3 regions of the Sporomusa intestinalis genome follow, and region 2 is predicted to be linked to each of the others. Evidence: riboswitches for the same ligand, from Rfam matches in the RefSeq annotation. Region 2 holds a riboswitch; each other region holds the start of a gene.

Region 1 (5,087 bases), 1.8 Mb from region 2:
CTGCTCGTCTGACTTTAGCCGGGAGCTTCTTTGGCCTTTTAGCCAATCAACAAGAATAAATATTAGTATCTAAAAGTACGCCTTTTGCACTCATTTTTTATCAAAAAACGATGTATCTTTGGCAGACCAGATACCAAACAATTCGTTTGCGGCTTTCATACGCTGTCCCGGATGCAGGAATGGGTTTTTGTTGCGACCTTACCAGTGGCTAAAGCGTGCTCGATAAGACACCCGCTGTCAGGCACCCGAGCTCCAGGCACAGCCTTACCTTTAATACTTTTTTTCTTGCCGCGATCAGCTTTCATTCTGCACACCTCCTAATTTTATTATATCATCTGTTTCACTCGTTGGTGAATACCAATCATCACAAGGGAAGCCGCCGTTGGGATTATGTGATGGAGTTATTTGACCGTTCACAATTATAATATAAGGCAAAACAGACTTAAAGGTAAACCTCAATTCTTACAAAACTGATATTGCCAGAAAGGCTTTCGAAGGCTTTCGGGGTCAGGCCTCACTGTTTACACTAATAATAAAATATGATAGTATGGCCTCAAAAGGGAAAAGCAGGATGGTGATCCGGATGGCAAGACAGCCGCGAATTCATTATGCGGGAGCTCTGTATCATATTATAGCTCGCGGCAACAACCGAGAAGTTGTGTTTCATGATGGAGGCGATAAATCGAAGTACCTTGCCCTCGTTGAACGGTATAAACAGAAATACCAGTTTCATCTGTACGCCTACGCCATCATGGATAACCATGTTCACCTGTTGGGAGGAGTTGCAGATGAACCACTTTCTAAAATCATGCAGGGGATTCAGCAGAGCTATACCCAATATTATAACCGTAAATATGACAGAGCGGGACATGTCTTCGAACAGCGCTATAAGGCAAAGCTGTGTAATAGTGATCCGTATCTTATAAGCCTGTTGCGGTATATTCACCAGAATCCCATAAAGGCCGGGACCTCTGAATCCTGTTGGACCAGTCATCTTGCATATCGGACCGGAAACAGCAGTATTGTGGATACGGAATTCATATTATCCATGCTTTCTAATAACAAAACGAAGGCGATTGAGAAGTATCTGGAGTATATGGAAATAGAACTGCCGGAGATTCAGCAAGCTGAGGCTTTTGAGCATCTATATGCAAGGACGGAGACAACAGAAACATGCGTGGTGCCGGCCGCCCTGTCCGTCACTTTTGCTGAATTATTGACAACAGTAGCATCAGTCAGTGAGATCAATAAAGAGCGGATCATGCACGAAAGACATGACCGCCGCGTGGTAGCGGCAAGAAATATCCTCATCTACGTAGCCGTTCGGATGGCAGTAATGACAAAAACAGAGTTGACCAAGGTGCTCCCCTTAAGCATGAGCGGGATTATCAGAGGGTACAACAAAGTCGTTGACAACGATGACCTGAAACGCCTGGCAGAAAAAATTAGCAACGATTTGTGTGAAGTGTAAGGCCTGACCCCGCCCTGGGCTTAAGTAATAGACTTATGGGAATAACTAGGTTTAAGGTTTAATAGAAATCCTTAACCGAACCTATTAGAACCTATTATATAATGCGGGAGAGTAGGGCAAATGAATTTGGGTGTGGAGCAAATCATTATGATAATAGCAGCAGGGGTTACTTTATTACTGCTGCTTTTCGCTGTTGAATGGCAATATTTTTCGGACTGGATCGTCATTTTTTTGTTCAAATGTCTGCTTGATTTCGCCTGGGGGAGCCCGGTCGTTGAATTAAAGCTTGTGGAATATCCAATACGACTGTTGTCCCATTATTACGATACCAGCCTGTTATTTGAACTATGGGTGTTCCCGGTACTATGCATATTATACAATCAAGTCACCCGCGAGCGGGGATTCTGGCCGATTATTGGTTATGCCGTATTGTTCAGCGCAGGCATAACCGCCATAGAATATCCGCTCGAATTATATACCAACCTCATCAGGTATATAGACTGGAACTGGTTTACCACACTGTATACGTTAACGATTGCATTTTTATTGTCTAGATCCTTTATTGCCTTCTTCCGGTGGGGTTGCGGTTATTTCGGCCACAAGCATTGAGCGTGAGCCCATAACAGAAGCAGGCCGCAAGGTTGCAAGCAGCCAATACTAAACTTAACCGGGATACAAGCACAGCATCCGCCTGAGGTATTATGCTCCTAATACCTCAGGTATTTTTTTGCCGCATAGCCTTTGTTTAACGCTTACCTGCTGTCGAATAGAGGCGGACGGCTGGCAACAGCCGATGACAGGACCACAGTTTTGTCGCCTGAGGGGTACCTCATTCCCAGTCAAAATAGTAAGAAAAATCACTCGAATGAGGGATTTACTGGATTTTCAGCCTGCGCTATACTAAGGTAGGGTTCTCGTTATCACCCATTTCTTTACAATTTATTCTAGAAATTACCGTTATTTAGGTAAAATTATTTATTTTTTGCATCGATATGTCTGTCTGTATTCTACAAAAGTTCTCATGTATTGTTATCAGTGCAGGGCAACTATAATTTCAAAAAGGGGGACAAACAGGTCAATACTTTGCCGTAAGCAGCAGCGGCCGCGCAGGTTAACAACAGCATAATCCAGGGGAGAGGTGCCCTTAAGGGCTTAATAGGGAAGTTTGGTGCAAAGCCAACACGGTCCCGCCACTGTAACGGGGAGTAACCCACAAGACGCCACTGAGCAATTGTTTTGGGAAGGCGTGGGGAACAATGAACCGGAGTCAGGAGAACTGCCTGTCCAGCAATCACCATTTTTACCTGCGAGCGACAGGGAGGAGATTACGCGAAGCCCCAAAGCGACCCAGCGGCAACGTACCCACTCCCACAGGGAGTTTTTTTATTGCCGTAAGGAACCTCCTCGCTCGGCAGCCTAGCCGGTCGAAACCGGCCACGCCGCCACGGCTGCTGCCTTGCGGCGGAAAGTAAAGAACCTTTGTTAATGGAGAGATAATTATGAAAAACACGGAAAAGATTTTGGTCACAAAACATTTCCACCCTGGTCAAAAGCTGAGTCTGGCCTTAGCAGTGGCAATATCTCTGGGGCTGAGTGTTCAGCCGGCAGAAGCCGAGGAAATTCTAGTGGCCGATAATCCGGAGTTTACCCTGGCCGGGGTTACGGTTGAAGCCAAAAGGCCTGACTGGGAAAGCAAATTATCGCCGGGTTCAGTCACGGTTATCCGCCCTGATGACTATAAAGGCGAGCAGAAAACCCTGCCTGATTTACTGAAAACAGTCCCTGGCGTTCACGTTCGCGAGGTGAACGGCAAAGGACAATATACTACAGTCAGTATTCGCGGGTCAACCGCGGCTCAGGTCGGTGTTTTTATCGATGGTGTGCTTACCAATCTCGGCGGCGATGCGGCTGTGGATATTTCGACAATACCGGTCAGAAACGTGGAACGGATTGAGGTATACCGCGGCTATATTCCCAGCCGGTTTGGCGGTACTTACATGGGCGGTGTCATCAATATTGTTACTAAACGGCCTGCCAAAGCCAATGTGGCGGCCGAGGCGGGACGTGCCGCTTACGGCGGCGCCGCCTATTCCCTGCAGGTCGATGCGCCCTTGGGCAGCGGCAGCTTAATGGTGGGGTTGAACCGGGAGCAAAGCGACGGTAACTTTAAATATAAGAACTATGCGGCCCAACGCAATCTCCCCTATGCCGTTACAATGCGGGACGGCCTGCAGACGGACATCAATAATTTTAACACTGAGATGATTGACCAGGCAGGCCAGTGGTATCATGTCGGCCTAACCGAAGCCGAGAAGGAAAGCTTTAAAGAAAATACCGGGCAATGGCTGGACTTTGTCCGGGATGATACGGCTGGACAGGATAATTTCTACAGCCGGTCCTACCAGGGAAACTATGCGGTGGCGCCGGGGAAAAATGCGGTAAGCCTCTGGTCTGCTATCAAGGATATGGAAAAATGGCAGGAAAAGTTTTCTAATCCGGCTGATTTTAAAAAATTCTTTGAAAGCGCCGATACAGCCGCCAAAGATGCGGTCTATCATGATTATGCCCGGGCTGAAGCGGAATACGCGGTAAATAAAGCCGACCCGGATACGAATCCTGCGATGGCTAATAAGAGTAAAGAGTTAGCGGAATGGAAACAGAAAATACAACTGTTGAAAGATGATGAACGGCACCGCCGGTACAATGATTTCAAAAATACCGATGCGCTGATCAAGTGGCAGGATGACAACTGGATGATCAAAGGCAGCTGGAAAAAAATCGACCGGCACCTGCCGGATAGTTTGTGGGTCGAAGGTACCGGTACTGCGGTGCAGATTGGCAGTTATGTAGACGCCAAGGATGTCTACTATGCGGAAAGCCGGCGACAGGTGATTGATTCCCGGGAGTTATTAGTGCAGCGGCGGGATACGGCCGAGAAGCTGGAATGGGGCTGGATGCTCGACTACCTGCAGCAGGATAAGAAATACAATACGGAAAAGGCCTACGATTTGGACACCTCGCCCAACTGGAAAACGCCAATGCGGTTATGGAGCAACTATAATTCAGACAAATACAATGCGCAGGTGGACGGCAGCTATGAATTGACAGACCGGCAGCTGCTTGAGTTTCAGATAAATTTCTCCAGTGAAAAAATGAAGGTTCGCGGTTCCGGCATGGATGAATACTCCCAAGATGACACAGGCCAGGCAGTAGATGCCCTGTTGGCCAGATTCCGTAATTATTACAAACAGGAACTGCTGAATGCCCAAATCCAGGACACCTTTACCATCGACAAACAAGAGACGTTATGGCTGACGGCAAGCGGCCGCTACAATCAATCCCGGATTATAGGGCGCAGCACCCGTATGCAGAAAGAAGATGCGCATCAATGGTTCGGCAAAGAGGATGAGCAAACTGACGGCAAGGCTACCTGGCAACTGGCGGTGAAAAAGCAGTTTGCCGACAATTTTACCATGCGTATGACCGGCGGCACCTATTACCGGTTATTGAACCTGTATGAAATTGCCGGCGACGGGGCCGGCATCCTGCCGCCGCCGCGGGGGGCCAACGCGAGCGGAACCGCTTTCCCCCTGCCGGAAGAGGGCAAACAGTTTGA
Region 2 (5,087 bases):
CGACAACACGGGGATGATCGGAATCATAACCCCGGTGGGTGGCCAGGTCAAAGGCAATGGACAGTCCTTTTTGCCCCATGGCCAGGTTGCGTTTATAAAAGGCATTACTTTCCTCGGCGGTGGAGAAGCCGGCATATTGACGAACAGTCCAGGGCTGAGTAACATACATGTTCGGGTAAGGTCCGCGCAAAAACGGCGGAATACCGGATAAATAACGCAGATGTTCAATCCCGGCCATATCTTTTTCTGTATAAAGGGGCTGAATATCAATCTGCTCCATGGTGCGATGCACCAGTTCTGCTACTGTTTTGCCTGTTTCCTGCTCTATCTTTTGCCGCCATTCATCATAAGCGGACGGCTGGAATTGGTTTGTAAACGCCATTGTGGCAAAGTCTGGTTTTGCGGTCATGGAATCATCCCCTTCCTTTTCTGCAGCCGTATCAGGCTGGCATGACAATCAGCCCGGACATGGATAAACTCGTCAACGCCAGCCTCTTTATAAACCGGCTGCAATTCCTCCGGCGGCAAACCGGCCAGAATAACCCAGCATTCCGGCAAAGCCAGTTTTAACTGCCTGGCCAGTTGCGGCACAAGCTCAGGGTAAACGGCGTCAGTCGAGCAAATAACGACAGCATCGGCCTGAGCCTTGCCAGCTGCGGCCACTGCAGTTTCCGGGGTGTCAAAGCCCTCATTGCCAATCAGGGTAAAGCCGCCGACTTCAAAGAAACCGCGGCTAAAATCGGCCCTGGGTTTATGCTGGGGAATGGGTCCCATATTAGCCAAAAAGATTTTCAGGTTTTCCCAGCCCTGACTTACATACTGCTCAGTCGTCAGCCGTACTGTTTCATAAAGCTGCGCTGCCCGGTGCAGGCGCAAAGGCATAACTGTCAGTGCCGCTGCAGCGGGGCTCCGCAGGGCAGCCAGCATTTCACCCAGCGAGCAGCCGGCGTTGACTGCGTCTACAGCATCGGCCACGGTTTTTTCTGTTACATTATTTCTCTGTTCAGCCAGGTGCTCCAGGCACCGCATACGCCGCCCGATATCGGCAGCCGCGCGGAATTCCTGCAGCTCGCTGATCCGGAGCGACCGGATGGCTTCCGGATTGGTCACCGGTTTTTCCAAAGGTTTTTCTGTCAGGTTGGCATATACATTGGTGCCAACAATAGCATCCCGCCGTTTAGACAGATTGGACGCCCGCTTTTGCGCGGTGGCTGCCGCCTGATCCTGGGGAAATCCAGCCTTCACGGCCTGCAGCATACCCCCAAAAGCTTCTGTTCTGCGGAACAGGTCCCAGGCTTTTTGCGCCAGTTCCCCGGTTAAGGCTTCTACATACCAGGACCCGCCGGCCGGATCAACAGGCTGTAATAAGGAGCATTCCTGCTGCAGCATAAGCTGGGTATTGCGGGCAATCCGGCGGGAAAATTCGTCGCTGGGCCTGATAACCTCATCAAATGGCCCGACATATAAACTGTCAAGCCCGCCAGCCACCCCGGCGAAAGCTTCGGTAGTTGTCCGCAGCATGTTAACATAAGGATCATATATTGTCTTGGTGAAGCGCGATGTCCGGCCGTGAATATTAGCCGCGCAATCTGCCTCTTTACCGCCAAAGGCCTGGGCAACCTGATTCCACAATACACGGGCCGCCCTGATTTTTGCCAGCTCCATAAACATATTGGCGCCAAGCGAAAAGGAAAACCGTAAATGCCGGGAGATTACAGAAAAATTCAGTCCGCGCTCCTGCAGTTTATTGACATACTCTACGGCTGTCGCTAAAACAAAAGCCAGTTCCTGTACGGCATTGCCGCCGGCATCATGGTACGGACTGGCATCAGCCAGTATGGTTTTGAGCTGTGGAGCCTGGCTGTCGGCCCAGAAGGTCACCGCCGCCATTTCGTCGTACAGCGCTTCCAGGTCAACGGACAAATACCCCTGTTGTACCAATACCCCTAAGGGATCAGCGGTAATGGCCCCTGTCAGCTCTTTCAGTTCAACCCCCTGGGCCTGGGCCGCACCGGCCACTAAGGCAATAACCGGCAACTGGCTGACACCGCACTGCATGATGACCGGCCATTGTTTAAGAGCAACCCCGTCCAGTGCCTGCAGCAAGTCGGCAAGGCTGGCCAGAGAAAAACCCTGATCGCCGATTTTGCCGGCAGCAGTGCAATCGGGGTCCTCGCCGGCGAGAGTGGCCTTATCCAGCTGTAAATAAATCGCCTGCAGCCCTCTGGTTAACTCATTTTTCAATACCGCATTTACTTCCCTGCCCAGAGGCTGGTCACAAATCTGGGCAATCAGCCAGGGGGCTGTCAGGTAGCCGCCGGCCCGGGTTCCCCGGACAAACGGCTGGCTGCCGGGAGGGCTGGGCAATTCGGAATCCGGCAGATTGTCCGGAGTATAAATGGGTTGTAAGGCAATGTCTTCATAAGTCTGCGTAACTAATCTGCTTTCAAACTTGGCGCCTTTAAGCGCCTTTTCTGCCTCTGTCCGCCACTGCTCAAATGTGGGTGCGGGAAATTCACCGAACAGTCTGCCGGCGGCAGCAGGCTCTGTTTTTATTTCTTTTTCTTTCATTTACAGATGTCCCCCTTGTGCTTATCCCTGACTTATAATCCTGATACGGAATCCGGTAAACGCATTGCGCAACTGGAGCATAAAATTACGCTCCAGCAGCGTTTTGTGCATGGCCTGATCTGTCAACAGCCACAATGTACCGTTGCAGGTACGCATATCTACCAGGCTTTCAATATATCTTGCAAAATCAGTGGGGACCATAGATTCTTGTAAGCATTCAAGGCCTGCCGACACAGCCTTGTCGTGGATTTTTATCCGCTTTGTCAAAGCAATAAACGGCTCGATGCTCAATGACGCGGAAATAGGGATGATAAGGTTTTCCTCCTGACTCGCGGCCGGTGACGCCACACTATGCATGATCATTTCAACCCCTCCTAGCTTGTATCTCCAGCAAATGGGTCGCCCTACCCCTGCTTTGCCATAGGAATTAGGGCAGCCTGACTCACTGGATAAGCCCGGCTTATTAAGTAAGCCTTGCTTTATATATTTGAGGGCTTGAACCTTCTCCCCGCAGCTCTCAGAACGGGAACCGCGTAGCTGAAGTCAGTCTCTGCCTCGGGATAGCAAAAAACCTCCCTGAGCATGTCAGCGAGGCTGGTTAAAAAAGCAATCAAAAACGCCCCCGGCTAAGGCCGTATGGCAATGATTCTTAATTAATCCCCTCCCCATCGCTCGTGGGTAAAACCGGTGATTGTCAGACAGGCAGTTCTCCTGGCTCCGGCTCATGGCTCGGCCAAACCTTCCCAGAACTAACGTCCCAGTGGCATATCTTGGCTTCACTCCCCGTTACAGTGGCGGGACCGCGCCGGCAATTTCACCGGTCTTCCCTATTAAGCCCCGCAGGGCACCTGTCTCAATCTTATTCACTTGACAATAATAAACCCCTCCAGCGACATGCGGGAGGGGTAGTTTATGAACAATGGCATAACAAATAAACTGCGCCATTAATCCCCTCCCCATCGCTCGTGGGTAAAACGGTGACTGTCAGACAAGCAGTTCTCCTGGCTCCGGCTCATGGCTCGGCCAAACCTTCCCAGGGCTAAACGCCCCAGTGGCATATTTTGGCTTCACTCCCCGTTACAGTGGCGGGACCGCGCCGGTATTACACCGGTCTTCCCTATTAAGCCCCGTAGGGCACCTGTCTCAAAGATGAGTATTAAGTTGTCAGGCTGTATTATCACCCGGAAACATACTAACACAATATTGCCGGTTAGTCAATTTTGTTTTTCCCTTAGCCGTACCTGCCTGGAAGGACCGGCCGGCAAAAAAAGAAAGGGTCGTAACGACCCCGTGCCAAGAGGGCACAACATCTATGAATCACAAGAAGGAGGAGTATATATTAGAAAACTCCCGGCTGCCATTTAGCCGCCGGGAGAGATTCTACAGGATACCAAATATAAACTCCTGGTTAATAACCAGGAGCAAACTTCAGTGAAAGCACTGTAATTCCCTCCCCATCGCCCGTGGGTAAAACCGGAAACCGTCAGCTAGGCAGTTCTCCTGGCTCTGGATCACAGCGTGCCAAACCTTCCCGGGCGTAACCTCCCAGTGGCATATCTTGGCTTCACTCCCCATTACAGTGGCGGGACCGCGCCGGCCTTACACCGGTCTTCCCTATTAAGCCCCGCAGGGCACCTAACTCCATTATGAAATTAAGAAAACGTGGTTTTTTTCACTAACTATTATGATCCTATCATGTTGCCTATGGACCTGTCAACAAAAATTTTCACCGGCTTATCCGGTCGGCCACAATCCTGACCACCAGTCCGGACCAGGCCCGGACGCTGGGCTCCAGCTCATCGGCGGCCGTCAGGGGCGATAATACCCCATATTTGCCGGCTGTCAGCCGCAATACATCATTGCCGGCCCGGGTCAGTTCCTCGCCGCTCAGCAGCTGCCACTGGAACTGATCCAGCAGGTGCACATACAGCGAGGTGCCGGTTACCAGGTCCGGGTCTTTGTCCACTTGGCCCAGGGCTGTTGCAAAACGCGGTTTGTCAATAAGCCCGTATTCCTGCTGATAGTGCTGATACAGCGTATCCTCCGTCACGCCGTAACGGTTTAGCCGCCGCAGCACACTGTGCTGTCTTGCCGGCGACAGTCCGGTCTGCCGCAGCAAGGCTTCTTTAACAGCCTGCTTTACTGTCCGGCCGATCAGTTCTCCCAGTTTGGAATGCTTGCCTGTATCTTCCAGATATAGTGAAGACCCCGGATTAGTGATCACAATAGTCTGATCGGTCCCCGAACCGGTAGCCAATCCGGTCGAATACCTGCTGCCGGCCATGAGTTCCTGTAAAGCAGCTGTCTTGGCCTCAGTGCAGGTCACCAGCGCCCTGGCCACTTTGCCTTGGGGAATATCAGCATCAATAACCAGCATAATGTTAATAGTCCCTGGCTTATGCAGGGTTGTCCTTTTCCCGGGATTAAAATAGTCAGCAGGATCTCCGGCCCGGCCGCCGTTGCCTTCCACCCCGCCGGTGACAATGGCTGTCACCGTCAGGCTCTGGTAGCTTTCG
Region 3 (5,087 bases), 1.6 Mb from region 2:
GTGGCAAGCAGTGCCGCCGCACTTGTGGCCAGGCCGTCCAGGACGACGGCGGCCCGGTGAGCGGCAGCCCCCAGAATGACGCCAGTCAGACCGGCGATGGCCAGGCTGCCGGTTTTGCTGACAACGTCCAGGGGATCGGCGGCATCAGGCCGGTTCACGGCTAAAGCCTGCTGCACAATCTCGGCCAGCGGACTGCCGGCTACCGTCAGGGCCTTGCCGCTGTAACAGGCAACCACCGCGATGCCCGGCGCCGTGCCGCCCAGCCCCATCTCCCCCAGCCCCAGCACGCTGGCTCCCTGGGCGGTCTCTGCGCAGGCAACGGCGATGCCCGCCTCGATGGCCTGAATCGCCTGCTGCCGCGTCATGGCCGGCCCCAGCGTAATATCGCCGGTGCCGTAAGCAACTTTTTTATGGCACAGCTGCGGCCAGTGCGTCAGTTCGGCCGCAACCCCGATATCCACCACCACCGGCCGGGCCTGGACATGGCCGGCAAACGTCGGCAGCGGCGACCGGCCGCGGCAATAGTCGGCAATCCGGCCGGCCGTTGTCTGGCCGGCGGCAGCCATCGCCGCGGCCACCCCGTTGTCGGCGGCCATGACAATGATGCTTTTCCCCAGGTTCCGGGGCCGGGGGCTGCCGGTAATGCCCGCCAGCTGACGGGCTATATGCTCAAAAGAATACAAACTGTTAAGAGGCTTGGTCAGGTTATCCAGCCGTAGCTGACATTTCTCCATCGCCGCGGCATCAAGGGGTTTAATTTGGCTAATCGTCTTTTCCAGCATTCGACTGACCTCCCAGGTTATTCAGCATGTTAACGGTCGCTGTCAGCATATCCACCACGACCGAGGCCCCAATCGCCTCGCCCAGGCGGACCCCCATATCCAGGCAGGCCTCCAGATTAAGGTGCCCCAGGGCAATGATATGGGCCGGTTCCCCGGACAGATGAGAGGCGAACATAAATTCCTTGCTCAGGGGATGGAGCGCGTTGGCGATCAAGGCCGCGGCCGTCGTATTCAGGCCGTCAATTACAACCGGGCAGCGGTTGGCGGCACAGCCCAGGACAACACCGGCCAAAGCCCCGATTTCAAAGCCCCCGACCTTGGACAACACATCAATGCCGTCGCCGGCGTCAGGCTGGTTCAGGGCCAAAGCCCGGCGGACAATATCGATCTTAACCTGCAGGCGGCTGTCTGATATCCCGGTGCCCCGGCCTGTCACCTGCTCCGGCGACAGGCCGGTAAAGGCCCCGACAATCGTGGCGCTGGCGGTTGTGTTGCCAATGCCCATCTCCCCCAGGCTGAAGCAGTTATAGCCCTGCCGGACCCGGTCATTGACGATGTCGATGCCTGTTTCGATTGCCTGTACGGCCTGCTCCCGGGTCATGGCCGGCCCCTCGGTAAAATCCTGCGTCCCATAGGCTATTTTCCGGTGCCACAACCCCGGTACATGCGACATATCGCCGGCCACGCCCATATCGACGACAACCATGTCGGCGCCGCAAAAATTAGCAAAGGCATTGGCGCTGCCGCCCTTTGAGATCAGATAATTGGCCGTCATATGAATAGTGGTTTCCACCGGATACGCGCTGATGCCCTGCCTGGCCACCCCGTGATCGGCCGAGGCCACCACCATGCAGGCCCGGGGAATGTCAGGCTGCAGCCGGCCGGTTATCACCGCATACTGCCGTACCATTTGCTCGAGACGGCCCAGACTGCCTGCCGGCCGCAGCAGCCTGTCCAGTTTTGCCTGTACCTGCTGCCCAATCGCCGGTGCCGGTGCCGTAATGCGCAATAACGTTTCTTGTAGCAAACTCATAATAACCCCCCATTTTTAGTACCTCTTGCTCTTTAACCATTCAGCTGGGGAAAAACAAAGGGCTTTTTTGGGTAGTCCCAAAAAAGCCCTCTTTTCCATGAAGGTGGTGTAACGGTATTAAGGCAGGTCTCCTGGCTCCCGGTTCATCAACACTTACGCCTTCCCCTTGCGAGTGGCATAGGTAAGGTCTTCCCGGTACAGTGGCGGGCCCGCGCCTATATATGGAAGCATTGCCTTCCATACTCGGACTTCCCTATTCTCCCCCGTCAGGGGGCACCTCAACCGTGCAATATATATAATATTCACCGTCATTATAGCAGACGCGCCGGAAGGGCGTCAATGATTAAAACCCAAATCCGCTACAAAGTGACACCGTTTTTAAAAATCGTAAGCTCCCGGAAGCCCATTTTTTCCGCCTGGGTCTGCCGGCCTGAGGCCACGGCCAGCACATAGTCGACAAACACATCGGCCAGCGGTTCCAGCTCCATGCCGGCGAGCAGCTGGCCGGCATCAAAATCCATCCAGTGGCGTTTTTTATTAAACAACTCGCTGTTTGTCGCCACCTTGACCGTCGGCACAACAGTCCCCAGCGGCGTGCCGCGGCCGGTGGTAAACAGGATCAGCTGGCAGCCGGCAGCCGCCAGCACCGTTGTCGCCACCCCGTCATTGCCGGGACCGCTTAACAGGTTCAGCCCCCTGGTCTTCACCTGCTCCCCATAGGCAAGGACATCGGCGACCTTGCCGGTACCGCCTTTTTGCGTACAGCCCAGCGATTTATCCTCAAGGCTGGAGATGCCGCCTTTTTTATTGCCTGGCGACGGGTTCTCATAGATTGTTTGGTTATGGGCGGCAAAATATTCTTTAAAGCCGTTAACCAGCCGCACGGTCTTTTCGAAAACCTCCCGGTTCGCGGCCCTGTTCATTAGAATCGTCTCGGCCCCGAACATTTCCGGCACTTCGCTTAATACGGTCGTGCCGCCCATGGCGGTCAGACGGTCGGAAAAAGCGCCGACCAGCGGGTTCGCGGTAATGCCGGAGAAGCCGTCCGAGCCGCCGCATTTAAGACCGACGATCAGCTCCGAGGCCGGGCAGGCCTGCCGGGAAAACTGCCGGGCGTAGCCGATGAGTTCGCCGATAAGCCGCACCCCTTCGGCAATTTCATCCTCAACCGCCTGGGCCTCCAGGAATTTCACCCGCTCCGGGTTGTAGCTGCCCAGCACCTTTTTGAATTCCCCGATATGGTTGTTCTCGCAGCCCAGCCCCAGCACCAGCACGGCGCCGGCATTGGGATGGGCAACCAGGTCGGCCAGAATTCGCTGGGTGGCCAGCTGGTCCTCGCCCATTTGCGAACAGCCGTAGGGATGCTTAAACTCAAAGATGCCGTCGATATTTTCCCTACTGCCATATTCCCGGGCTGCCTGCCGGGCGATCAGCTCGGCATTTTTGTTGACACAGCCGACGGTCGGCACAATCCAGATCTCGTTGCGGCTGCCGACTTTGCCGTCCGGCCGGCGGTAGCCCTGAAACATTTTTGCTGCCACCGGCTGCAGTTCGGTAAACTCGGGCTTATATTCATATTCCAGGATCTCTCCCAGGCCGGTGGTCAGGTTATGGGTATGGACCCACTCCCCGGCCCTGATATCGGCCGCGGCCAGGCCGATGGGAAAACCATATTTAATAATTTTCTCGCCGGCGCCAATATTGACGAGCGCAAGCTTGTGGCCCCTGTCCACAGCCCCGGCCGCCTTAAGGCGCCGGCCGCCGGCCGTTAATTCCTCGCCGGCGGCAACCGGGGCCAGGGCAACAGCCACATTGTCATTTGCATGAATTTGTAACAACGGCATTGCTATTCCTCCAACCCGCTTCCGCTACTCGACCAATTTGGCCACAGTATCCTGGATACCATGCTCGCAGATATCGTAAAGATAGGCTGTAACCATCGGCGTGAGGCCCGGAACCGTATTAAGATCAGTACCCCAGATGCCGGTATTGCCCAAAATCGCCCGGGCGACTTTGGCGGTGCTGGGGGCACTGCCGTCATAGTCCCGCCAGGCCGCAGCACAAAACTGGAGCGTCGGCAGATCATCCCTCATGCTAAACTCGCCGGCGGCGCGCCGGGCTTTCATGACCGAACCTTCCATGCGGCCGTCTTTGTATACGGAAATCAGGGCCGCCAGCGCAAATACCAGCTTCTCGGGCAGGTCGTCCCGCTGCCGGCAGTAGGCCAGCAGTGACGGCAGATTCCTGGTTTTAAACTTGGCGGACGAATTAAGCAGAATACTCAGCAGGTAATGTGTAATAAACGGGTTCTCAAACCGTTCAATCACACTGCCGGCGAACTCGCTCAGCATTTCCCGGTCAAGCTCGATCGACGGGACAATCTCGTCCCAGATAACCTGGCGGATAAACCGGCCCAGCACCGGATGATCCATCATCTCTTTAACTGCTTCCAGCCCGTACAGATAAGCCACCGGCACCGACGCGGTGTGGGCACCGTTCAGAATGCGGACCTTGCGGGTGCGATACGGCGACATATCGTTTGTCCAGATTACATTCAGCCCTGCCTGGGTAAACGGCAGACGCTCAGCCAATGCCGCCGGCCCTTCAATCACCCATAAATGGAATAATTCCCCCGCTGTCAGCAGCCGGTCACGATATCCCAGATATTGCTCCAGTTCCCCTGCTTCCTCCTTGGGGTAACCGGTGACAACCCGGTCCACCAGCGTATTGACAAACGTATTATGCGCGGACACCCAGGCGGCGAAGGCCGCCGGCAGGCCCCATTCCCGGGCCAGGCGCAGCACAATGGCCTGCAGCTGCTCGCCGTTGCGCTCGATCAGCTCGCAGGGCAGAATGACCAGGCCTTTGGCCGCATCCCCCTGAAAATGCTGAAAGCGGCGATACAGGTAGGCTGTCAGTTTGCCGGGAAAGGAAACAGGCGGCAAATGCTCGGGACGGTCAGCCGGATCATAAATAATGCCGGCTTCGGTTGTATTGGAAACGACAAACTCTATGTCCGGGTTCTCGGCACAGGCCAGGCAGGCCGCCCAGTCCGTGTAGGGATTGATCCCGCGGCTGACAGAGGTTATAATCTCTTTTTGCTCAACAATCCGGCCCGCCTGCAGGCCCCGCAGCAGCAGGGTATATAAACCGTCCTGCTCATTAATGGTGTCGGCCAGTCCTTCGGCAATCGGCTGTACCAGTACAATCCTGCCGTTGAATAAGCCCTGCCTGTTCAGCCGGTGAATCATCCAGTCAACAAAAGCCCGCAA

Evidence for each region. A riboswitch is a leader RNA that binds a small molecule or an ion and turns the genes downstream of it on or off. The one in region 2 is predicted to bind cobalamin.
Region 1: another riboswitch for cobalamin. It lies ahead of ACZ481_RS12570 (TonB-dependent receptor); the one in region 2 lies ahead of ACZ481_RS04085 (hypothetical protein).
Region 3: another riboswitch for cobalamin. It lies ahead of cobT (nicotinate-nucleotide--dimethylbenzimidazole phosphoribosyltransferase); the one in region 2 lies ahead of ACZ481_RS04085 (hypothetical protein).

Annotation. Positions count from the first base shown of each region.
Region 1 is NZ_AP042390.1:2,694,245-2,699,331, reverse strand. It holds gene ACZ481_RS12585 (hypothetical protein) at 156-305, opposite strand; gene ACZ481_RS12580 (transposase) at 584-1,471, shown strand; gene ACZ481_RS12575 (CBO0543 family protein) at 1,592-2,080, shown strand; cobalamin riboswitch at 2,591-2,769, shown strand; gene ACZ481_RS12570 (TonB-dependent receptor) at 2,971-5,087, shown strand, end outside.
Region 2 is NZ_AP042390.1:883,336-888,422, reverse strand. It holds gene scpA (methylmalonyl-CoA mutase) at 1-409, opposite strand, end outside; gene ACZ481_RS04090 (methylmalonyl-CoA mutase family protein) at 406-2,571, opposite strand; gene ACZ481_RS04085 (hypothetical protein) at 2,593-2,934, opposite strand; cobalamin riboswitch at 3,256-3,438, opposite strand; cobalamin riboswitch at 3,546-3,728, opposite strand; cobalamin riboswitch at 4,045-4,225, opposite strand; gene ACZ481_RS04080 (adenosylcobinamide amidohydrolase) at 4,298-5,087, opposite strand, start outside.
Region 3 is NZ_AP042390.1:4,813,250-4,818,336, forward strand. It holds gene ACZ481_RS22350 (nicotinate-nucleotide--dimethylbenzimidazole phosphoribosyltransferase) at 1-782, opposite strand, end outside; gene cobT (nicotinate-nucleotide--dimethylbenzimidazole phosphoribosyltransferase) at 763-1,815, opposite strand; cobalamin riboswitch at 1,920-2,111, opposite strand; gene ACZ481_RS22360 (UxaA family hydrolase) at 2,175-3,659, opposite strand; gene ACZ481_RS22365 (tagaturonate reductase) at 3,684-5,087, opposite strand, start outside.